DNA from 3 places in the Rahnella variigena genome. Region 2 is predicted to be linked to each of the others. Evidence: predicted binding sites of a transcription regulator. Region 2 holds the regulator's gene; each other region holds the start of a gene.
What was found. The regulator CRP, encoded in region 2, controls carbon source genes, mostly activating them, when cyclic AMP is high. The targets are predictions, from matches to a motif close to ATGTGANNNNNNTCACAT.
Positions count from the first base shown of each region.

Region 1 (8,180 bases), 3.2 Mb from region 2:
CATGGTCGTGGCGACCGGGCCTTCCATACGCGCCATCAGGTCCACCCACTGACCGACGCCAGCATCCTGCTTGAAGAAGCGCGGATCGACCATATTCATGCTGCCGGTATAAGCGACATAGTTGTCGATCAGCACGACTTTACGGTGCTGGCGCAAATCCATACGGCGCAGGAATACACGGAATAAATTCACCTGTAACGCTTCGACCACTTCGATACCGGCGTTGCGCATCATGGCCGGATAAGGGCTGCGGAAGAAGGCCACGCTGCCTGCGGAGTCGAGCATCAGACGGCAATGAATACCACGGCGTGACGCGGCCATCAGGGACTCAGCGACCTGATCCACCAGACCGCCAGGCTGCCAGATATAGAACACCATTTCGATGTTGCTGCGGGCCAGTTCAATATCGCGCATCATGGCTTTCAGCACGTCGTCACTGGTGGTCAGCAGTTGCAGCTGGTTGCCTTTGACGCCCGCAATGCCCTGACGGCGTTCACAAAGCTGGAAAAGAGACGCCGCAATTTCACTGTTTTCTGTCGCGAAAATACGTTTGCAGTCTTTGAGATCATTCAGCCAGCGCGCCGTGGAAGGCCACATGGCTTTAGCACGCTCTGCACGTCGTTTGCCTAAATGCAATTCACCAAACGAAAGATAAGCAATGATGCCGACCAGAGGAATGATGTAGATGATCAGCAGCCATGCCATTGCGGAAGGAACCGCCCGGCGTTTCATCAGAATACGCAGGGTGACGCCGGCAATCAGTAACCAGTAGCCGAAAACCAGAAGTCCGCTGATTACCGTATAAAATGTTGTCATAAAGGCGAAAAATCCTGTTCGCAAGCCATCGGCGTGAGTGTACGTGAAAGGGGCATTCTTTTAACTAACTTTATCCCAGCAATCAATCAGCTACCTCTTAAATCTGTATCCGCTTAATAAAAATGTCACTGCTCTGACATCAAGGTTAGACGATAACGGGGAAGAAGGAAAAAACAAGACTTGGATCACAACGTCATCGGCCTATAATGACCTCCGCAGTTTTATCCGTTTAAGGCACTTTCTGTAAAAGAAACTCTTCCGTTAAAGAAGCAGTGACGGGCATCACGGGACACAAGTGAATGAAACGCAGTAAAAATGAAGTTGGCCGGTGGCGTATGCTACGCCAGACTCAGCGCCGCAGAAGCCGCTGGCTGGAAGGTCAGTCAAGACGCTATCGTCACATCTACCGCATTCGCCAGATCCACCATCAGCAGCACCAGCGTTTGTCATTATATGCCGTAAATTACGAATGGAATTCCTGATTAGCGGGATTTAGGCTGAAACAGCGCGCCACATTTTTTGCAAACCAGCGTCGAGTTTTTGCGTACTTTTGCAGTCATCTGTTCTGAAACGTAACCACATTCAGGGCATGTGACCTTCGTGGTCGTACTGGTTAGAAACTTCAATCCGTCGAAGAATGACATAGGACGTACCTCGTGGGCAGGGGTAGGCATCCTAACACAGAAGCGATGAAAGCAATGTGACGACATTCGGGGAAATCGCGCCATAACGTTCTGGTCATGGCGCGTGAGTTTTTAGCGGGCAGAAATCAGTCGAACAACTCAGAAAGAAAACTCTTCTTTTTATACGGCTTATGCGACGAGTAATGACCCCGGTTATCGTAATTGCCATGATGGCGATTGTCGTCCCGGCGGTCGCGCTCGTCATAACGTACTGGCTGAGGCCGTTGCTCCTGAGGAGCTTGTACCTGTGCCGTCTGTTGTAGCGCGGCGGACTTCTCGATGATTTTATCCAGCTCTCCGCGATCTAACCAGACGCCGCGACAGTCCGGGCAATAGTCGATCTCGATCCCCTGACGTTCAGACATCACCAGCTGGCTTTCTTTGCATACAGGACATTGCATATCCGGTTCTCCATTCGCTTTTGATAAAAATTACGCAGGTAAATTATTGGCTATCCGGAAAGTTAGACAATCAACTGGCGTAAGCAAAAGTAAAGTTGATTAAAGCAGGAGAGAGGACAGGGCACAGGAAACGACGGGCAGCCCGAAGACTGCCCGAAAAATATCAGAATACGCGTTTGAACGGTTTGACGATGACTGATTTATAGACACCAGCGGCGACATAAGGGTCAGCATCGGCCCACACTTTGGCGTCTTCGAGCGTTTCAAATTCAACAATCAGTACGGAGCCGGTCATACCGGCAGCGCCCGGATCTTCACTGTCGATGGCCGGAGTCGGGCCGCCGATCAATACGCGGCCTTGTTCCTGCAATTTTTTCAGGCGTTCGATGTGCGCAGGGCGGGCAGCGGCACGTTTCTCCAGTGAATCCGAAACATCTTCAGAATAAATAACGTAAAGCATGAGTCACCTTTAATTGGGTTTTATAGAGCGATTTGCAGCGTTCAGGTGCTGCCAGAGCGTTTTGCAGAATTAACATAGCTAAACCTGAAGTCCGGGGAAAGTGCTTTGCGTAGGATCAAAGCAAAGGTTATTTGAGAATAGTTGTCATCTCGGTGTTGAATATGATTGCTATTTACATTTAAACTTGCGGCTTCACGGGGAAAATGAATCATTATGCCGCTAAAAAAGTTTAGATTTATCCGCAAGGTTACGATTCCGGTTGCGCTTGCTGTCAGTTTGCATGTCGCTGTTATCGCCGGCGTTTTGTATATGACAGTCGGTGAGTCGATCAAATTGCCGACGCAGGAACAAAAGGTGATGAGCGTGACGATGGTTAATCCCGCTGATTTTGCGCCACCTCCGCCGCCGCCTCAGGCTGAACCGACGCCACCTGAACCCGAGCCTGAGCCGGAAGTGGTGCCTGAACCGCCACCTCCGCCAGAAGCCGTGGTGATCCCTGAACCACCGAAACCCAAACCGAAACCGGTTAAAAAACCCGTGGTGAAACCAAAGGTTAAGCCTGTTGAACGTCCGGTAGAAAAACCGACGCAAACAGTCCAAACCGCGCCGGTGACCAGCAATCAGCCGGTAAACAAACCGTTCAGTCAGCCGCCAGCGTCAACCAATGCAAAAAGTGACAGCGGGCCACGTCCGCTGCAACGCGGGCAGCCTGGTTACCCGGCACGTGCTTTGGCTCTGCGTATCGAAGGCCGTGTACGTGTGCAGTTTGATGTAGACAGTGACGGTCGCGTGCAGAATATCCGCGTGTTGTCAGCCGAACCGCGCAACATGTTTGAGCGTGAAGTGAAGCAGGCGATGAACAAATGGCGTTATGAGCCTAAAGCGGCGAGCAACCTGATTGTTAATCTGGTGTTCAAAATCAAAGGCGGCAGCAGCGTGGAGTAACACCTGCTGCGGATTCTGACGTTCAGAACAATAAAAAAGGTCGCCCCTCAAGGCGACCTTTTCGTTTTTCAGCATTTCAGGAAATCACTCAGTCCTGAGAAACACCGTCTGAATCAACGCTGAAATTACTGCGTCCATCCGGCAACTGACGCGATTTGCCTTCGTCATCCACGGCGACATAGGTAAAGACCGCTTCAGTGGCTCTGTAACGCTGTCCGATAGGTTCAGAAGAGACTTTCTTCACCCAGACTTCAACATTTATGGTAATCGAGCTGTTGCCGGTACGGATACAACGGGCATAACAGCACACCACATCACCGACCGCGACCGGCTTGAGGAATGTCATGCCATCAACGCGAACCGTCACGACGCGACCTTTAGCGATTTCCTTCGCCTGGATCGCACCGCCCATGTCCATCTGTGACATCAGCCAGCCGCCAAAAATATCACCGTTTGCATTGGTGTCAGCGGGCATCGCCAGCGTACGCAACACCATTTCACCATTGGGTAAGCTATGTTTTTCGTTCATGTATTGGGCTTCACACTGTCAAAAGATTAAGGCCTTTCAAAGAAAGGCCCGTGCAAAAAAATGCTTATTTTTTTTCATCATCCGGCATATGCCGGTAAATATAGATACCACTTAACAGCGTAAATACCAGTGTCAGGGCTGTCAGGCCAAAGACCTTAAAGTTGACCCAAATATTCTGTGGCAACCAGAAGGCGACATAGATGTTCGCCAGGCCGCACAGCAGGAAAAAGATCGCCCAGCTGATGTTCAGTTTATTCCACACGTGATCCGGCAATGTCAGCTCTTTACCCAACATACGCTGGATTAACGGCTTTTTCAGCACCAGCTGACTGATCAGCAATGCGCCGGAGAACAGGACGTAAATCACGGTCACTTTCCATTTAATGAATTCATCATTATGGAAAACCAGGGTCAGGGTGCCGAAAACCGCCACCATCGCGAAGGTGATTAACGTCATCTTCTCGATTTTACGGTACAGAACCCAGGTGATCACTAATGCTAACGCGGTGGCAGCGATTAACGCGCCTGATGCGACAAAGATGTCGTAAAGCTTATAAACCACAAAAAAGACAATCAGGGGGAGAAAATCGAGGAGCTGCTTCATACTTCATTCCATGTTTTATGTATGGGATGACTATACCGGATTCATTTCACGGACAAAAGAAAAGGGCGCCGGAGCGCCCCTTAAAAACGTATGTCTATATTATGCATGTAATTTCATGTAAAGACGGAACAGATAAATCAGCATAAATGCACTGATTATATTGCTGACTGCGCCGAGAATAACGGCGCCAATCATCGGATTGAGTGCGCTCAGAACGCCGACAAACAGCATCAGAACCACTTGTGCCACAATCCACAACATCACAGCCGGTGCCACAAGACGTACATTTGAGAAGGCCAGACGTGTACTCAGGCGCATCGCTTTGAAGGCACCCGTGTTCTCTTTGCACGCGATAACCGGGGATAACGCCCATGCAATCGCAATCAGGAAAGCAGGAACAAACAGCAGTGCCAGCCCGATACGGAACATCACGCTGTAAATGAAGAGCAAAATAGCCAGACGCGGCAGAACCGGCAGTGAAGCAGTCATCACCTGAACGACACTGGCGCGTACGCCCTGAGAAACCAGCTGAATAAGCGTTAATACGCCGCCGACCAGAATGACGTTGCCGGCCAGAGTGGAAAACAGTGCTGCCAGGCTATAGCGGAAAATAGCGCTTTGCTGCTCCGGAGTAATTTGCTGTTCGATATAACCCATCATATCGCCGACGCTCATGCCGGTCATGTTGCTCATCAGTTGGCCGATAGCATCGATCTGCTTAGCGGAAGGACTTAAAACCCAGCTCAATATGACGGTAATTAATGCGGCCAGAACCGAGAGCGCCAAAACGCTACTCATCTGATTACGCATAAAATTATAACTGTCACGGTACAACGTACTGGCCGTGATAGACATGGACGCTCCTTGGCAAAAAGCAAAAATCAATAAGGCGGGGATTGTACCCTTTAAATATACTCCGCCGATAGTTTTGCGCTGATTTCCTGTCAGTCTGCCTGATGAATCTCTGCGTAAACGTCGCTGAGGTGACTGAGAACAATCGCCAGTAAATTCGTATTCAACCCACGGCACCATTTTAAAACCAACTTGTGTATGCAAATTACGCAACGCTATTTTTTTAGCAACTGAGATTACACCTGTTAACAAATCTACAAAACCCCCTCATTTTTGATGCAGATCAATTCCTTTGTTTTTATAGATTTAGATCGCTTTGCGGAAGATGCATTTTCTTACTTTTTGTTTTAAAGATGTGATCTCGCATTGATCAAACCATACCAAAGAGTAGGTATCATTCGCGCGGTTGATAAATAATCCACACAAAGGGAAGGGACAATGAAAGCAGCATATTGGGCATTAGTCGCAGCAGCGGCATTTCCGGCAGTCGCGAGCGCACATCAGGCAGGGGATGTGATTTTTCGCGTAGGCACCGCCACGGTACGTCCGACAGAAGGTTCGGATAACGTGCTGGGTCTGGGGTCATTTAATATCAACAACAATACCCAGATGGGCTTAACGCTGGGCTACATGTTCACCGACAACATCGGCATGGAGTTGCTGGCCGCGACGCCGTTCCAGCACAAAGTCGGTTTGCAAAGTACCGGGACAATCGCAGAAGTGAAGCAGTTGCCGCCTTCATTGATGGCGCAGTATTACTTCGGTGACAGACAGGACAAATTGCGTCCTTACCTCGGTGTGGGTATCAACTACACCACGTTCTATGACACGGATTTCAACCAGACCGGGCGTGATGCCGGGCTGTCTGATTTAAGCGTCAAAGATTCATGGGGCGTGGCAACGCAGGCGGGTCTGGATTACAACCTGGACGACAACTGGTTAATCAACATGTCTGTGTGGTGGATGGATATTGATACGGAAGTTAAATTCAAAGCCGGTGGTGAGCAGCAAAACATCAACACCCGGATCGATCCGTGGGTCTTTATGTTTGGCGTCGGCTATCGTTTCTGATTTTAAAGAACAAAACACAAAAAAAAGAGGCGCTTCGGCGCCTCTTCGCTTTTCAGTTTACCGCATTTGCGTATACCGCATTCGCGGGCTTATTTCACCCGCATATCATTTTCAATCGAACGTACACCTGCAACGCCACGCGTCACTTCTACCGCACGGTTTGCATCCGCTGTTGACGTCACAAAACCACTTAACTGCACGCGGCCTTTAAAGGTCTCGACGCTAATCTCAGTGGATTTAATCGTTTTATCGGCCAGCAGGGCTGATTTTACTTTTGTTGTGACAACAGTGTCATCGATGTAACCACCGGTTCCTTCTGATTTTTTAGTCGGTGCACACGCGGCAACGGCCATGACCACAACGGCTGCCATGCAGAATGCGGACAATGTTTTGAATAGCTTCATAAAATAACTCTCCATGATTTGTTATAAAACCAAAAGAAACAAACGTTTAACTGAGCAGATGATATCTCTCTCACGTACAGTATCATTGATCTGCTGAGTAATTTTAGTTTGGATTATTGAAATGGGTAATACAAATTAAGCGGGGTAAAAAAAAGTAAGAAATTAAAAGAAACAGAACCTTAGTCACTGTATGACTGAGGTTCTGTTTTAGAGAAGGTTATGCGCGGGTTGCGGCCTTCATTTCACTGACAAAGCGGGAAAGCTGAGCCAGCATTTCAGAAGGCTGATGCTGGTTGTTTTCGATGATACGCACTGTCGCTGAACCGGAAATCGCACCGGCTGCGCCTGCGGCCAGCGTTTCTTTCACCTGTGAAGGTTCAGAAATACCAAAGCCCTGCAATGGTGGCGCGGCATTGTATTCCCGCAACTTATCAACCATGTGATTTAACGGCGTCAGCGCGCGCTTCTCCGTACCGGTAACGCCAGCGCGGGACAGCAAATAGGTGTAGCCGCGACCATGAGAAGAAATCTCACGCAGCAAGTCATCCGACGCATTTGGCGGGCAGATGAAAATTGGCGCAATACCGTGGCGCAATGCAGCGGCGCGGAACGGCGTGGATTCTTCAAACGGCACATCGGCCACCAGCACAGAATCGACGCCCACTTCAGCGCAACGCTGATAGAAGGTTTCGATACCGTTGTGGAACACCAGATTGGCGTACATCAGCAGGCCAATCGGAATGTCCGGATGCTTTTCACGAATGCGTGCGAGCATATTGAAACACTGCGTCGGTGTCACACCCGCTGCGAAAGCGCGCAGGTTAGCATTCTGAATCGTCGGGCCGTCAGCCAGCGGGTCAGAGAACGGGATCCCCAGTTCCAGCGCATCCGCACCGGCTTCAATCAGCGTGTCGATGATGGACAGGGAAAGCTCAACGCCCGGATCGCCCAGCGTAACGAAAGGAACAAACGCGCCTTCTTTTTTGCTTTCCAGACGCTTGAATAATTGCTGATAACGTTCCATTAAATTTCTCCCCGGGCAGTCAGGATGTCGTGTACGGTGAAAATGTCTTTGTCGCCGCGACCTGACAAATTCACGACCAGGATTTGTTCTTTCTCTGGCGTTTCCTTGATCAGTTTCAACGCATAAGCCAGCGCATGTGAGGATTCCAGCGCAGGAATAATCCCTTCATGACGGGACAATTCTTTAAAGGCATCCAGCGCTTCATCATCGGTAATCGACACATATTCTGCACGGCCGATACTGTTGAGGAAGGCGTGTTGCGGGCCGACAGACGGGAAATCCAGACCGGCTGAAATCGAGTAGGACTCTTCAATCTGACCTTCAGACGTCTGCATCATTGGCGCTTTCATGCCGAAATAAATGCCGACGTGACCGTGTTTAAGCGGCGCGC
Region 1 is NZ_NSDJ01000001.1:3,524,453-3,532,632, reverse strand. Features, by position in the region: gene cls (cardiolipin synthase) at 1-816, opposite strand, end outside; gene CKQ54_RS16370 (YciY family protein) at 1,116-1,298, shown strand; gene CKQ54_RS25805 (YnfU family zinc-binding protein) at 1,299-1,460, opposite strand; gene CKQ54_RS16365 (TFIIB-type zinc ribbon-containing protein) at 1,586-1,900, opposite strand; gene CKQ54_RS16360 (YciI family protein) at 2,064-2,360, opposite strand; gene CKQ54_RS16355 (energy transducer TonB) at 2,574-3,305, shown strand; gene yciA (acyl-CoA thioester hydrolase YciA) at 3,394-3,834, opposite strand; gene CKQ54_RS16345 (septation protein A) at 3,899-4,438, opposite strand; gene CKQ54_RS16340 (YciC family protein) at 4,538-5,293, opposite strand; gene ompW (outer membrane protein OmpW) at 5,729-6,361, shown strand; gene CKQ54_RS16330 (BON domain-containing protein) at 6,451-6,765, opposite strand; gene trpA (tryptophan synthase subunit alpha) at 6,983-7,789, opposite strand; gene trpB (tryptophan synthase subunit beta) at 7,789-8,180, opposite strand, start outside.
Region 1: a site for CRP is predicted at 5,562-5,579, ahead of ompW (outer membrane protein OmpW). Genes of this name have one in related genera too.

Region 2 (8,180 bases):
TTTACCGTTTCTGTCGGCGGTCAGCCAAAATATTCCGACGGCTTCGGCCCGAAACCGGCTGACATTGTCCACGTGCCGTTTAACGATCTGGACGCGGTAAAAGCGGTCATCGACGATCACACCTGTGCGATCGTTGTCGAACCCGTTCAGGGTGAAGGCGGAGTCACTCCGGCTACTAAAGAGTTCCTGCAAGGGCTGCGCGAGCTTTGCGATAAACATAATGCGCTGCTGGTACTGGACGAAGTACAAAGCGGCATGGGGCGCAGCGGTAAGTTGTTCAGCTATATGCATTACGGCGTGACGCCGGATATCCTGACCACCGCCAAAGCGCTGGGCGGCGGCTTCCCGGTTTCCGCCATGCTGGCAACCGAAGAAGTGGCCTCGGTGATGGAACCGGGCAAACACGGCACCACTTACGGCGGTAACCCGCTGGCCTGCGCCGTCGCTGAAGCCGCACTGGATATCATCAATACGCCAGACGTGCTGGCCGGTATCAACGAGCGTCGCGAGAAATTTATCAGCGCGCTGGAGGCCATCAATCAGAAATATCACATCTTCAGCGAGTTCCGCGGTCAGGGTTTGCTGATTGGCGCTGAGCTTTCCGACGCGTTTAAAAATCGTGCAGGCGAATTCCATGCCGCCGCCGCCGAATTCGGCCTGATGATGCTGGTCGCCGGACCGAACGTCATGCGGTTTGCGCCCTCACTGGTGATTGATTTCGCTGATATCAGCGAAGGGATGGAAAGATTTGAGAAAGCAGTGGGGAAAGTTTGTGGGGGGTGAGCCCCACGGCCCTATCTTTGCAACTGACTGAGTAAATTTCGGTTTTTCAATAACGGTTATCACAAGGCCTTGTGTGCCGAAACCGAGCAGAGGGGAAAGGCTTTTCCCCTCTGCACTCCCCTCGCTTTTTCACTGCGCGCTGCCGCGGGTATGACGGACATGTTCTGACGCATCAGTGTGTGGCGCAAAATGTCATCGCTCCCCGATTCCCGAATTTCAGGATTCGAGCCTCAAGTCTCGAACCATTCATTCGGTGCCATTTTTGAGCACGCCAATCAACTTATCTAAAAGATAAAAACGGTCAGCCGTTGAATTTAAGATCTCACGGGCGAATCAGAAATCTTGCTGAACGGAGCGGCTTCGAGACCCAGGGCTCGAAGACCGAGAGAAGGAACCGCAAAGCGGCAAGATTTCCAGCCTGTCACTGTGGTTGCTGAAACATAGCCAGCGAGCGGAGCGCGTGTTGAAAAAGCGAGGAGGAATCCAAAGGAGGAAAAGCATTTTCCTCCTTTGGGCGGTTTCGGCGCAGCGCGTTAAGTGATCCCCGTACTTGAGAAACCGAAATATTCTCCGGTCTGCTTCAAGCCGCCAGTACACGGCATCCGTACTTAAGAAACCGAAATATTCTCCGATTAGCTTTAAAAAGCAGTCTGGCTGTAAGCCAGTAAAAAGGGGATTTAAAAGGGGCAATCCCCTTCACGTTCACGCCTTCCGCGTCAACCAGATCCCATGATGTGGCCTCTGCTTCCACGCCAGTGACGAAATAGTATGCATCACGCTGAGATGTGAAATCACACGCCGCAGATGGCGTTCCATCTCGGTCAGGGGCATATCAGGATGCAGTTCCGGTGCATTGATCAGCGTGTTCTCATTGCCCGGCCCGTCATAAAGCAGTCGCTGCTGACAACTTTGCAACGCAATTTCACAGGTCTGTAAATACTCCGTCGCCAGTTTCTCCGGCAGCATGTAATGCTCGCGGGCGAGAATGGTCATTGCGTTGATGTGCTCGACAATGAACTGGCTGTGCGTCACCCACAGGCGCATATCCGCCAGATAATGCGAGTTAAAGCCGGGCTCCTGCATCGCCTGATTCAGTGACGTGAAAAGCTTGTTGTGCGCCTGATTGACCTGCATGCGGGTGTAAGCAAGCTTCGAGGTATCCGGATTTTCCTCAAGCAGTAAGCGGATAGCATCCTGATAGGTTTCCAGCGCCTGGTGCGCGTTCTGACGCAGTAATCCGCTCTGCCATTGCGGCCACAGCCAGATGGTGCCGCCGAACGCCAGCGCGCAGCCGATCAGCGTATCCACCAGCCGCGGTACCAGAAAATGCACGCCGTTCATCGCCAGCAGTTGCAGGGTATATACCGCCGTCACGGTCATGCCGACCATCGCCAGCCCGTAGTTTTTACGCAGCACCGTATACGACACCAGCGTGACGATCAGCATACACATCAGCGTGATGCCTTCGGGTAATTCCAGCTTCAGCAAACCGGCGGCAATCAGCAATCCGGCCAGCGTGCCCAGCGCACGGTGCTGGATCCGCACGCGCGTGGCGTTATAACCGTTCTGACTCACCAGCATGATGGTCAGCAAAATCCAGTAGGGCTTGGGCAGATTAAAGAACAGCCCCAGGCTGCTGCCAATCGCCAGAATGATCCCCAGACGGGCGGCATTGCGCAGGGCGACAGATTTGAAGGAAAGATAGCTTTTCAGCGCCGGCCAGAAGGGTAAACGCGGCTGAGTGTTCATCAGGTCACGTTTGTACAACGGGCGCTGTGTCCGCAGCAGGCGTGCAATGCGGCTGAAGTGGTAGTAGCAAAACTGGCCGACCGGATTCTCAGGATTGCGCGCGGCGATTTTCTCCAGCGCGGCCAGCTCGTTGGCCATCGTAAACCGTTCGGATAAACGGTGATAAAGAATGTCGTCGGCGATGACCCGCAGACGGGCGGAAATCACCTGCGCATTACGGCGGATAACCGCTTCGGCGTGGCTTTCTTCCACCAGCTTCTGCACTTCTTCCGGCTGATGCAGGCTCACCGTGATGTGCTCCTGCAAATCAAGCGCGACCTGAAAACGCTGAAACAGTCTTTTATGGTGATGATGATGGCCGTGTTGCGGCAGCATGTGCAGTTGCTGATAGAGCAGGGCAATCAGGTCGATGACCTGCTGCTGGCGCGTCAGCAACGGGGGTAACGCGGTTTCAGGATCGGTGTGTTGCGTCAGCAGGCTGTATTTAGCTTCGAAGTAATCCGCGAGTTGCAGATAGAGCTGGCTGAGCGTTTCGCGCATCGGCTGTTCTTCCGATATGCGAAACCACGCCCAGTTAAATAATCCGTACCAGGCCGTACCGGCGGCGAAAAGCACCGGCGCCTGCCATATCGGGCGAACGCCGACCATACTCAGTGTAAAGATGGTCGCCACCAGCGCGCCGGGCAACAGCCGCGCATGCAACGGGCTGATTTCGCCGGTTACGCCAAGCAGTAATGCCAGCGACAACATGATGAGTGGCAGGGGAATGTGCCAGCTTTCCAGCATCACTTGCAGCAGAATGCTGCTCATGGCAAAGAGCGTTCCGCCAATTATCAGGCGTTTGAAAAAGCGTTTATGCGGAGTATCCAGGCCCGCGACGTTGCAGCAGGCAGGACAAAGAGAGAACAGCAGCCCCATTTGCAGATTGCCGAACAACCAGCAGATACCAACGGGCAGGCACAACACCAGCGTCTGGCGCAGCGCGTAGTTAACTTCCGGATGGTAAAACAGTCTTCGCCATAGCGTCATGGATAAAGCTTAGCCCATAAAAAAGGCGCGACAGTGTTCTGCCGCGCCGATTTTTAAGGGATTAACGTGTGCCGTAAACGACAATCGTTTTACCGTGTGCCGAGATCAGACTTTGATCTTCCAGCATTTTGAGAATACGTCCGACTGTTTCACGTGAACAACCGACGATTTGGCCGATTTCCTGACGGGTGATCTTGATTTGCATCCCGTCCGGATGGGTCATCGCATCAGGCTGTTTAGCCAGATTAAGCAGAGTTTGAGCGATACGCCCTGTTACGTCGAGGAAGGCCAGGTTGCCGACTTTCTCTGACGTCACTTGCAGACGGTTTGCCATCTGCGCGGAAAGACGCATCAGAATATCCGGGTTAACCTGAATCAGCTGGCGGAATTTTTTATAAGAAATTTCAGCCACTTCACAGGCAGTTTTTGCACGAACCCACGCACTACGTTCCTGACCTTCTTCGAAGAGTCCCAGCTCGCCGATGAAGTCACCTTGGTTAAGGTAGGACAGTATCATTTCTTTGCCTTCTTCATCCTTGATAAGGACAGCAACTGACCCTTTCACGATGTAGTAAAGCGTTTCGGCTTTTTCACCCTGGTGAATCAGCGTACTTTTAGAAGGATACTTATGTATATGACAGTGAGACAGGAACCATTCGAGAGTCGGGTCTGTTTGTGGCTTGCCGAGAACCATTTGCTATTATCCTCTGTTGTTATCGCTGCCCAAAATCACAGGGCTCAGAGTTCCCTGTATGGCACTTCAAAATCAAAAGCGCCCTTTCAGCATATAACTCCCCAGAAATGCTGCAAGCGGGTGTCGGAGTGAAACAGCCTGATTATTGCCGTTATCACCGTGGGTTCTGTTCTTAAACCGCGAAAACCGTCACCGCAATTCACTGGAAAGTATGTTTCGGCTTTGTTTGTAGCACAGGTTTGCAATGCTGTCTTCTGTTGTCTCGCTTCAGCATGATGGCGATCGGGTTACGTTGCCAGATTTTAGGTGAAAGGGTACTCTGGGAGCGGAATTCGACGAGTTTATTCACCGGGAGAATAGTTCATGCACGCACGCGTAAAATGGGTAGAAGGGCTGACGTTTTTAGGCGAGTCAGCGTCAGGCCACCAGATTTCTATGGATGGTAATGCGGGCGATAAAGCACCCAGCCCGATGGAAATGCTGCTGATGTCCGCAGGCGGTTGCAGCGCGATTGATGTGGTGTCTATTTTGCAAAAAGGCCGTAACGACGTGCGTGATTGTGAAGTCAAGCTGACCTCACAACGCCGCGAAGAAGCGCCGCGCCTGTTCACGCACATCAATCTGCATTTTATCGTCACCGGTAAAGATCTCACCGATAAGATTGTTGAACGTGCCGTCAGCCTGTCTGCGGAAAAGTATTGCTCGGTGTCCCTGATGCTCGGCAAAGCGGCGACCATCACGCACAGCTTTGAAGTGATCAGCGTCGAATAAGTTACGACCAGTCATACGCGTGGCACTGGCTGCGCAATAAATCCAAAAATCGCCGCGCGGCAAACGTCAGCGGCGATTTTTGCGAGTAAAGCACACAGTATTCTGCCTGCGGCAGGGTATCGATATTGAGCATACTCAGCCTGTCTTCCAGCCCGAACGGCGCTTTCATCGCCCGCGCCACAATGGTCAGATAATCAGACTGCAACACCATATTTAGCCCGCACACCACCGAATCTGTATGCACCGGCATTTCCGCTGCCGGCTGATGAAATCCTCCCATCGATAACCTGATTTGCTGGTAATACCCCATATCCGTTTCGGGCAACAGCCAGCGCGCATCTTGTAATTCTTCGAAGGTCGTGGCGCCCGCCAGCGGATGTCCACGCCGGGCGATAACGCAGAAAGGTGCGCTGAACAGTGGCTCACGTACCAGATCTTCCAGCGGAAATCCCGGCCCGGCGGTACCGACCGCGAAATCCAGTTTCCCTTCGCGCAGTGCAGGTAATAACGTGGAAAGTTGCCCTTCTTTGATCAGCAGTTTGGACTGCGGAAACTGCGTCTTAAATTCTCCTGCCAGTCCGGGAAAAACCGTCAGCGCCAGCAGCGATGAAAATCCAATGGCGACGGAGCCCTGCGAATATTGTTCGATCTGGCGAATTTCATCGGCGGCGCGCTCAAGCTCTTCGAGGATAAATTGCATACGCTGTGCAAATGCCCGCCCCGTTTCGGTCAGCGTCATCCCCTGATTGCCACGCACGATCAGCTGCGTATCGAGCGTTTGTTCCAGTTCACGCAATGTTCTGCTGACCGCCGGTTGTGACTGATTCAACGCCCGCGCCGCGCCGCGAATACTGCCGCTGCGGATAACCTGCTGGAAAACCTTCAGTTGCTGTAATTTCGGCAAATAGCGCATCACGATCCCTATCAGTAAAAAGCATCACCCGCCCAAAAATTGCATCTTATGGTCACGCTGTAAAGCTGATAGCGTCAGGATCGCGAAAAATAATATGTTGTTATTCAGTTGATTACGTGATGCATGTCGCATTTTACGATTCATCCGGCAGTGAGAAAATCTGACGTGGTGATAACAAAAAGGGATATCCGCTATGAAAAGTCGTTCCCTGATGATCTTCCTGCTATTTGTCGGTTATGCCGTGGTGTATATCGATAAAACAGTGATGGGTTTTGCGCTGCTGCCCATCGAGCGCGAATTTAATCTGCAACCTGAACAGCTGGGGTATATCACCGGTATTTTCTTCCTGGCCTATTCGCTGTTTCAGATCCCCGCGGGCTGGCTGAATGACCGGTTCGGCTACAAAAAAGTGCTCGGTATGTCGCTGTTCTTGCTGGGCGGCTTCGCGCTGTGTTTCGGAACGCTGGGCCTCAGCCTGGGATTACTGGTCACGTTCCGGTTTCTCTCCGGCGTCGGCCATTCCGGCTATCCTGCGTCCTGCGCCAAAGCGGTAGTGTCTAATTTCGCAGTTGAGAAGCGAACCTTTGCGCAGTCGATTTTGCTGTCTTCCGCCGGACTGGCGATGACTGCCGGACCGCTGATTGCGGTTTACAGCCTGGATCATCTTGGCTGGCGCGGATCGTTCTCCATTCTCGGATTGCTGGCTTTTGCCATCGCCGTAGCGATTGTGATTTTTGTGCCCAATCCGCCGGAAGCACAAGCCCGTACCGGCGCGAAAACTGGTTATCGGGAGTTGCTGAAAAACCCGATTGTCCTGCTGCTGTTTGTCTCAATTTTCTGCATCAACATTCCGTCTTACGGCCTGATGGCGTGGTTGCCAAAATATCTCGTCCAGCAGCGCGGTATGTCACTCGACGTGTCAGGCATGGTGGTCGCGACCGGCGGGCTGGGTATCTGGATTTCTTCACTGGCAACCGGCTGGCTGGTCGGACGCTATATGCAGGGCAAAGAGCCGAAAGTGATTTTCTGCTGCGCACTGCTCAGTGCGTTGTGTATCTGGCTGGTGTTTACGTCGGCATCGGCGGTTACGGCCGGGTTGTTCCTGTTCCTCGGCTACGTTTTCCTGATGGCGTCCTTTGTGACCGTCTTTACGCTGCCGATGAAACGCCTGCCTTCTGACGTCATGGGCGCGGCGATGGGGATCATTAATACCGGCGGGACTCTCGGCGGATTTGTGGCGCCGATTGCGATGGGATATCTCATCACCGCCAGCCACGGTTACCTTTCTACGTTTGTATTTCTGGCGCTGGCGATGGTGGTGGCCGGTCTGGCTATCCTGCCGCTGGCAATAAAACCTCGTGCGCCAATGCGCGATGTGGCTTAACTGAGGAGAAGAGTGGTGACTTTTAATTTCGAAGCAATGCTGGCTGAAGTCAAAGCGGACGTCCTGCGCTGGCGCAGACATATTCATGCCCATCCTGAACTCTCTTTTCAGGAGCATAAAACGGCGGCATACATTACTCAGCAGCTGGAAAGTTTCGGCGGTCTGACCCTGACACATCTGACGCCCAACAGCGTGATTGCCGATCTGAAAGGGGCGCATCCGGGGCCGGTATATGCGCTGCGGGCGGATATTGATGCCCTGCCGATTCAGGAAGAGAACGATGAACCTTTCTGCTCAACGGTCCCCGGCGTGATGCACGCCTGTGGTCATGATGCTCACACCGCAATGTTGCTGGGTGCGGCAAAAGTGCTGACTCAATGTCAGTCTGAGTTGCATGGTTCTGTGCGGTTTATCTTCCAGCATGCTGAAGAAGTGCCACCGGGCGGGGCGCAGGAACTGGTGGATTTAGGCGTGCTGGATGGCGTTGAGAAAATCTTCGGCCTTCACGTGATGCCTAATTCTCCGACCGGTGAAGTGGGGCTGAAAGAGGGGGTATTCTGTGCCTCAACGGATAATTTCGACATCACCATTACCGGCAAAGGCGGCCACGGTTCTATGCCGCATTTGTGTATCGATCCGGTGGTGATCGGCGCGGAAGTCGTCACCGCACTGCAAAACGTTGTGGCGCGCCGTATTGATCCGCTTCAGGTGCCGGTGCTGACTATCGCAACCTTCCAGACGGGCGAAAGTTATAACGTGATCCCGGAGCGGGTGAAGCTCGCCGGAACGCTGCGGACGCATCACAGCAACGTGCGCGAACAGGTGCCGCAGGTGATGGAGCAGATCATTTCCGGAAT
Region 2 is NZ_NSDJ01000001.1:356,406-364,585, reverse strand. Features, by position in the region: gene argD (bifunctional acetylornithine/succinyldiaminopimelate transaminase) at 1-783, shown strand, start outside; gene CKQ54_RS01825 (YccS/YhfK family putative transporter) at 1,486-3,561, opposite strand; gene crp (cAMP-activated global transcriptional regulator CRP) at 3,623-4,255, opposite strand; gene CKQ54_RS01815 (OsmC family protein) at 4,619-5,026, shown strand; gene CKQ54_RS01810 (LysR substrate-binding domain-containing protein) at 5,028-5,939, opposite strand; gene CKQ54_RS01805 (MFS transporter) at 6,133-7,323, shown strand; gene CKQ54_RS01800 (amidohydrolase) at 7,339-8,180, shown strand, end outside.

Region 3 (8,180 bases), 3.3 Mb from region 2:
GTCAGTGATTGACTTGATTTTACCTTCAACACGGTCGTTCTTGTTGTGGGTCTCTGCGAATTGCTGCCATGGGTTGTTTTTGCATTGTTTCAGGCCCAGGGAGATACGACGACGTTCTTCGTCGATATCCAGAACCATAACTTCAACAACATCGCCCACGTTAACAACTTTAGATGGGTGGATGTTTTTGTTAGTCCAATCCATTTCAGAAACGTGAACCAGACCTTCAACGCCTTCTTCGATTTCTACGAAGCAGCCGTAATCAGTCAGGTTGGTAACGCGACCAGTCAGTTTAGTACCTTCTGGGTAACGTTTAGCGATAGCGACCCATGGATCTTCGCCCAGTTGTTTCAGACCCAGTGACACACGGGTACGTTCGCGGTCGAATTTAAGGACTTTAACAGTGATTTCATCGCCGACATTAACGATTTCGCTTGGGTGCTTAACGCGTTTCCAAGCCATGTCAGTGATGTGCAGCAGGCCGTCAACGCCGCCCAGATCAACGAATGCACCGTAGTCAGTGAGGTTCTTAACGATACCTTTAACTTCCATGCCTTCCTGCAGGTTTTCCAGCAGCTGATCGCGCTCTGCGCTGTTCTCAGACTCAATTACTGCACGACGGGAAACAACAACGTTGTTGCGTTTCTGGTCCAGTTTGATGACTTTGAACTCAAGATCTTTGCCTTCGAGATGCAGCGTGTCGCGAACAGGACGAACGTCTACCAGTGAACCTGGCAGGAACGCACGGATACCGTTCAGCTCAACAGTGAAACCGCCTTTAACTTTACCGTTGATAACACCGGTAACAGTTGCAGATTCTTCGTAAGCTTTTTCCAGCGTGATCCAAGCTTCATGACGTTTAGCTTTTTCACGGGACAGCAGAGTTTCACCGAAGCCGTCTTCAACAGCGTCCAGCGCAACATCAACTTCGTCGCCAACCTGGATTTCCAGTTCGCCCTGTGCGTTTTTGAATTGTTCTGCCGGGATTGCAGACTCAGATTTCAGACCGGCGTCAACCAGTACGATATCTTTGTCGATTGACACAACAACACCACGAACGATGGAACCAGGACGGGTTTCGATTGTTTTTAAGGATTCTTCAAAGAGTTGAGCAAAAGATTCAGTCATGTTGATAATCTTTAGGTTCTTAAGTTTAACGTCCATCTGGCTTCCTGCTGGATGGGGTTGTTTCAAATGCCCCGCTACAGATCCTTGCGGCGAGGTTAAAAAAAACTATAGCCAAAACTGGCACTGAATATTCTTCAGCACCAGATTACGGCTCGATTACCGGGTTTGTTTTTGCGGCAATCCTAGAATTTCTGTGGCATAAGCCAGCGCTTTTTCGATGACTTCGTCGATGGACATGCTGGTTGAATCCAGCAATAACGCATCGGAAGCAGCCACTAAAGGCGCAATAGATCTATTACGATCACGATCATCGCGTTCTTTGATCTCGGCTAAAAGCCGTTCAAAGTTAACACTAAAGCCTTTTTCCTGCAACTGTAGCATTCTTCTGTTTGCACGCTCTTCGGAACTGGCATCCAGAAATATCTTTACAGGGGCATCAGGGAAAACCACGGTGCCCATATCTCGACCATCGGCAATCAGGCCCGGTGTATCGCGGAATGCGCGCTGCCGGCGCAATAATGCTTCACGAACGCGGGGAAATGCCGCCGCCTGAGACGCCGTATTCCCAACTGTTTCGGTGCGGATTTCGTTGGTAACATCCTCACCTTCTAAAATAACGTGTAACTGCCCATCCTGAGCCACAAAACGAACATCGAGATGTGCGGCAAGCGGAACGAGCGCCTCTTCTGAGACAATATCAACCTGATGATGCAAAGCCGCCAGCGCTAATACGCGGTAAATCGCGCCGGAATCGAGCAGATGCCAGTTAAAGGCTTCGGCCAGTGCCTTGCACAACGTACCTTTACCTGCACCACTTGGCCCATCAACGGTGATTACCGGGGCTAAAGCCGTCATTTTTGTCTCCTTTCGGTGGGGTATACCCGCTTCATTAGTCTCACAGGACTAATTCAGGAGCGGCATTATACGCTGCCTTTACGACAACTGTTACCCCACAATTTTCAGTTGCCTAAAAAGCGGACGGTTCTGAGCCTGAAAACAAAAAAACGGACATCGTGTGATTGATGTCCGTTCGCTCAGTGGCATTCACAGTGAAAGACTATGCCAGAGTGCTGATTCCTGCCAGACGTTCAAAATAGTCCGGGAATGTTTTCGCCGTGCATTTCGGGTCCAGAATAGTCACCGGCGTATCCGATAACGCCACCAGCGAGAAACACATCGCCATGCGGTGATCATTATAGGTTCCGATCTCGGCAAACTTCAGTGATTTTGGCGGTTCAACGCGAATATAATCTTCGCCCTCTTCCACTGTCGCACCGACTTTACGCAATTCTGTCGCCATTGCCGCCAGACGATCGGTTTCTTTAACGCGCCAGTTATAGATATTACGCAGCGTCGTCGGGCCTTCGGCAAACAATGCGGCGGTAGCAATGGTCATCGCGGCATCTGGAATATGGTTCATGTCCATGTCGATGCCTTTCAGCTCGCCACGGGTACATTCAATGTAGTCATCAGCCCAGTGAATGGTTGCGCCCATTTTTTCCAGCACATCTGCAAAACGGATATCGCCCTGCATACTGTTTTTACCGATACCGGTCACGCGAACCGTGCCGCCTTTGATCGCAGCTGCGGCCAGGAAATAGGACGCGGAAGACGCATCGCCTTCGACCAGATAAGAACCCGGGGACACATATTGCTGACGACCTTTAATACTGAGTTTCTGATACTGGTGGTTTTCCACTTCAATACCGAAGGTTTTCATCAGGTTAAGGGTAATGTCGATATAAGGTTTGGAAACCAGATCACCTTTAATCTGAATCGTCGTGTCGTTGTCTGCCAGCGGAGCTGTCATTAACAGCGCAGTCAGGAACTGGCTGGAAACGCTGCCATCAACACTGACGTCGCCACCACTAAAACCACCGCGCAGACGCAGCGGCGGATAATTTTCCTGCTCCAGATAATCAATCTGCGCGCCGCCCTGACGAAGTGCATCCACCAGATGACCGATCGGACGCTCTTTCATGCGCGGCTCGCCGGTCAGCACGACATCTTGTTCGCCCAGACATAACGCCGCAGCCAGCGGACGCATTGCGGTGCCCGCATTGCCCAGAAAAAGTTCCAGACCTTTAGCGTTGGAAAAAGCGTGGCCCAGACCATCAATTTCGCATTCGGTACGATCCGCCGATAAACGATGCGTAACGCCCAGTTGCGTCAGTGCGGTGAGCATATGGCGAACATCGTCGCTGTCGAGCAGGTTAGTCAGGCGGGTAGTGCCCTGTGCAAAAGCAGCCAGTAAAAGTGCGCGGTTGGAAACACTTTTTGAGCCAGGTAAATTGATGCTGCCGTTAACCAGTGCAACGGGTTGTAATGTCAGGGATTCCACTCTTTCTCCAATTCTTCTTTTCATAAAATGACCCCGGACATTGAGCCGGGGTCATTTTTAAGGCTACTTACTTAAGCATTCTGCGGGCCCGAAAGCCAGCACGCTTAGCCGTGGCGTTTTTCAAACTCTGCCATGAAGTCGGTCAGTGCTTTCACGCCTTCAATCGGCATCGCATTATAAATAGATGCACGCATACCACCAGCCACACGGTGGCCTTTCAATGCCTGCAGACCGGCTTCCTGCGCCTGATCCAGGAAAAGTTTGTCCAGAGAAGCATCAGCCATCTGGAAAGGAACGTTCATCCACGAACGGTTTTCCGCAGCCACCGGGTTACGGTAGAAACCGGTACGGTCGATAGCACCATACAACAGTTCGGCTTTCGCGCGGTTGCGTTTTTCCATTTCACGCAGACCACCTTGCTCTTTCAGCCACTTGAATACCATGCCTGATAAATACCACGCGAAGGTCGGCGGGGTATTGAACATAGAGTCGTTCTCAGCCAGCACGGTATAATCAAGAATGGAAGGCAATTCAGTGCGCGCTTTACCCAGCAAGTCTTCGCGAACGATAACCAGTGTCAGGCCGGCAGGACCGATGTTTTTCTGTGCGCCGGCATAAATCACACCAAAACGGCTGACATCAATTGGGCGGGAGAGAATGCAGGATGAGTAATCCGCAACGACGATTTTGTCACCAAAATCAGGCATTTCGTCGATAGCGATACCATCGATAGTTTCATTTGGGCAGTAATGAACGTAGGCAGAATCTGCATTCAGCTTCCATTCATTCATTGGCAGAATGCCACGTTTACCGTCAACGGTCGTCGTGACATCAATAACATTCGGTGTGCAATATTTTTTCGCTTCGTTGACTGCGCTGTGAGCCCAGTAACCACCATCAATATAATCGGCTGAGGATTTATCACCCAGCAGGTTCATTGGCACAGCAGCAAATTGCGCGCGTGCGCCGCCGTGGCAAAAGAGCACTTTGTAGTTCGAGGGAATATTCAGCAGATCACGGATATCCTTTTCGGACTCTTCAGCAACCTGGATAAACTCCTTACTGCGGTGACTGATTTCCATCACCGAGGTACCCAGTCCGTGCCAGTTACAAAGTTCCTGTTCTGCACGACGCAACACTTCAGCCGGGATCATTGCCGGACCTGCACTAAAATTATAAACCTGAGTCATTTCCCCTCACCACTTCTCTGAGACAGCCACATAGTTGCCTTTAATTTACCGGTTTTATCATTGGAAACAAGCCATCTGTAACGGTTATTCCTCATGACCTGATAAAGCGCGTTGAGATCTGCGTCACAAGGTTATTTACTCCCTGGAAAGCTGATTTAGCAGGATTATCTGTTCACACCCGCACAGTGCTCAGTGCTCTCACCCAGGTGATATTCTGACACCGTGGGCAGGTGGCTTTTTCACCTACTTTGAATGACTTAATCAGGCTGCACCGATGGCAGGCATAGAGCCCGCTGGTCATCATCAGGGTTTCGATATCGATATAATCTTCGGGTAAAACCGGCAACCCCGGCTCCACATCGTCTTCCTGACGGAAGTAAACGCTCAGGCCGCCATTGGCTTCCAGAAAAGCCAGCCGGACCTGTCCAAGATGTTCGACACCTTTTTGGCGCAACTCCATATAAAACTCGCCTTTGGTAATATTTTCCCTCGCCATGGTTTCCCACTCGAACATACCGTCGCGAATAATGATCAGCGGTTTGCCTTCCATCCAGTTCTGAAAATGGCGGCTTTTATCCATCAGCCAGGTAGAAAGACGGTAAAGCAGCAGGATGGAGAAGAAGACCGCAAACACCGGCAGCAAAGGTACATCGTCATAGAAAGTGACGTCACCGGCCGCAGAGCCCAGCGTCAGAATAATCACCACTTCGAATAAAGAAAGCTGGTTGACCCCGCGACGCCCGGTGAGTTTCAGAAATATAAACACCACTACAAAGATGAAAAAACAACGGAATGTTACCTCTCCCAGATACTCCAGAGGGAACTTATCCAGTGTCATACGTTTGATATCAAAAGCCTGCATAGATGCCTCACGGGAAGTGAAAACAGCGGCTTACGGACCGCGGATTTACAGACAAGCTTAGCGCGTTACAACGCGATTACATTCTTAACACGAATACATGGAGCTAATACGCAAAACCCCGTATCATTGCGCGTTTTTAGCACGCTCAAAAGTGAACTCAATGACGCAAACTTTTATTCCTGGTAAAGACGCGGCGCTGGAAGACTCCATTTCCCGCTTCCAACAAAAACTCACCGATCTCGGCTTTAATATCGAAGAAGCTTCTTGGCTGAATCCGGTTCCCCACGTCTGGTCAGTGCACATTCGCGACCGCGACTGCCCGCTGTGCTTCACCAACGGTAAAGGCGCCAGCAAAAAAGCTGCTCTGGCTTCTGCTCTGGGTGAATATTTTGAGCGTCTGTCGACCAACTATTTCTTCGCGGATTTCTATCTTGGCAAAGACATCGCCAATGGCGATTTCGTCCACTATCCGAATGAGAAGTGGTTCCCGCTGCCGGAAGATGACAGCCTGCCAGCTGGCATTCTGGATGAACGTCTGCACGATTTTTATGACGCTGAGAAAGAACTGGTTGCCAGTGATCTGATCGACCTGCAATCCGGCAATCCTGATCGTGGTATCTGCGCCCTGCCGTTTACCCGTCAGTCAGATCTGCAAACCGTTTATATTCCGATGAACATCATCGGCAACCTGTACGTTTCCAACGGGATGTCCGCGGGTAACACCGCTAATGAGGCGCGCGTTCAGGGTCTGTCCGAAGTCTTCGAGCGTTACGTCAAAAACCGCATCATTGCAGAATCCATCAGCCTGCCAGAAATTCCTGCTGAGGTTCTGGCGCGCTATCCGGGTGTGGTTGAAGCCATCGCCAAACTGGAAGAAGAAGGTTTCCCTATTCTTTCTTATGACGCCTCTCTGGGCGGCAATTATCCGGTTATTTGTGTGGTTCTTTTCAACCCGGCGAACGGCACCTGTTTCGCTTCCTTTGGTGCGCACCCGGATTTCGGCGTGGCACTGGAACGTACCGTCACTGAGCTGTTGCAGGGCCGCAGCCTGAAAGATCTGGATGTCTTCACTGCACCGACCTTCGATGACGAAGAAGTGGCCGAGCACGCCAACCTTGAAACTCACTTCATCGATTCAAGTGGTCTGATTTCGTGGGATATGTTCAAACAGGACGCAGACTATCCGTTTGCAGACTGGAGCTTCAGCGGCACCACTGAAGAAGAATTCGCCACTCTGATGGCTATCTTCGATAAAGAAGATGCTGAAGTGTATATCGCTGATTACGAACATCTGGACGTGTATGCCTGCCGCATTATCGTTCCGGGCATGTCCGACATCTATCCTGCAGAAGATCTGCTGCTGGCAAACAACAGCATGGGTGCGCATCTGCGTGACCAACTGCTGGCGTTGCCGGACAGTGACCTGCCAAAAGAAACCTATCTTGAGATGATCACTCAGCTCGATGATGAAGGTCTGGATGACTTCACCCGCGTACGTGAATTGCTGGGCATTGCCAGCGGTAAAGACAACGGCTGGTACACGCTGCGTGTCGGTGAGCTGAAATCTATGCTGGCACTGGCCGGTGGTGATTTGGATCAGGCGCTGACCTGGGCTGAATGGGCGCATGAGTTCAACTCTTCCGTCTACAGCGATGAGCGCAACAACTATTACCGTTGTCTGCAAACTCTGCTGCAATTGTCCCTGGAAGAAGATCGCGAACCCGCACAGTACTACAACGCCTTCGTGAAAATGTACGGTCAGAAAGCGGTTGAAGATGCTTCTGCAGCTATCAGCGGTGAAGTTCGTTTCCATAGCCTGTTTGCAGTTGATCCTGAACTTAAAGCATTGCCAGCCCACCAGGCGCTGCTTGGCGCATACGAAAAATTGCAAGTCGCAAAACGTCGTCACTGGTCGAAAGCGTAATCAAACGGACATGATGAATTGATTAAAGCCAGCGGGATTTCCTGCTGGTTTTTTTATTTATACATTCAACGCAGATCCTGCGCATGTGCTGCTCTCTTTGTCCGCAAAGGTTTGACTCAGCCATTAAAATGACGTGTAATTCCGCGCGAAATAATGTGCTTTTGGCGTTTTTACGACAAAAATATGACACTTATTTTTATGCATTTTTTTATGGGTTAAATCAAAGTGAAATTTACAGACTAAAAATAGTGATATTAATTAACATTAAAGCCTTATTATTAACCCGAAAGTAAAAATAATTTTGAGCACCCTCAACTTTATTTGCAAAAATTAAAATGTTTTTATATCAGCATTTTCAATGAGTTAACACCAAAACCACCCCTTCAGTAGTACGCCGAAAACCACCAAAAACCGCCTCGTATGATCCACGTCAATTTTTACGTTATACTGCTTTGCTAGTATCTCGTTGCGCAGTGCATAGCCCTGAATAAGAGAGTTAATGTGAAAGCTGACAACCCCTTCGATCTCATTTTACCCGCCGCTACAGCAAAAGTTGCTGAAGATGCCGGCGTTTATAAAGCCACCAAACAGCCGTTAAAAACATTCTTTTTAGCCATTACTGCTGGCGTCTTTATTTCTATTGCTTTTGCTTTTTATATCACCGCCACCACAGGCACCGGAACCGTACCTTATGGTCTTGCAAAACTCGTCGGGGGCATCTGCTTCTCACTGGGT
Region 3 is NZ_NSDJ01000001.1:3,706,203-3,714,382, forward strand. Features, by position in the region: gene rpsA (30S ribosomal protein S1) at 1-1,128, opposite strand, end outside; gene cmk ((d)CMP kinase) at 1,285-1,983, opposite strand; gene aroA (3-phosphoshikimate 1-carboxyvinyltransferase) at 2,186-3,469, opposite strand; gene serC (3-phosphoserine/phosphohydroxythreonine transaminase) at 3,574-4,659, opposite strand; gene CKQ54_RS17140 (DUF421 domain-containing protein) at 4,832-5,521, opposite strand; gene ycaO (30S ribosomal protein S12 methylthiotransferase accessory factor YcaO) at 5,682-7,445, shown strand; gene focA (formate transporter FocA) at 7,947-8,180, shown strand, end outside.
Region 3: a site for CRP is predicted at 4,771-4,788, ahead of serC (3-phosphoserine/phosphohydroxythreonine transaminase). Genes of this name have one in related genera too.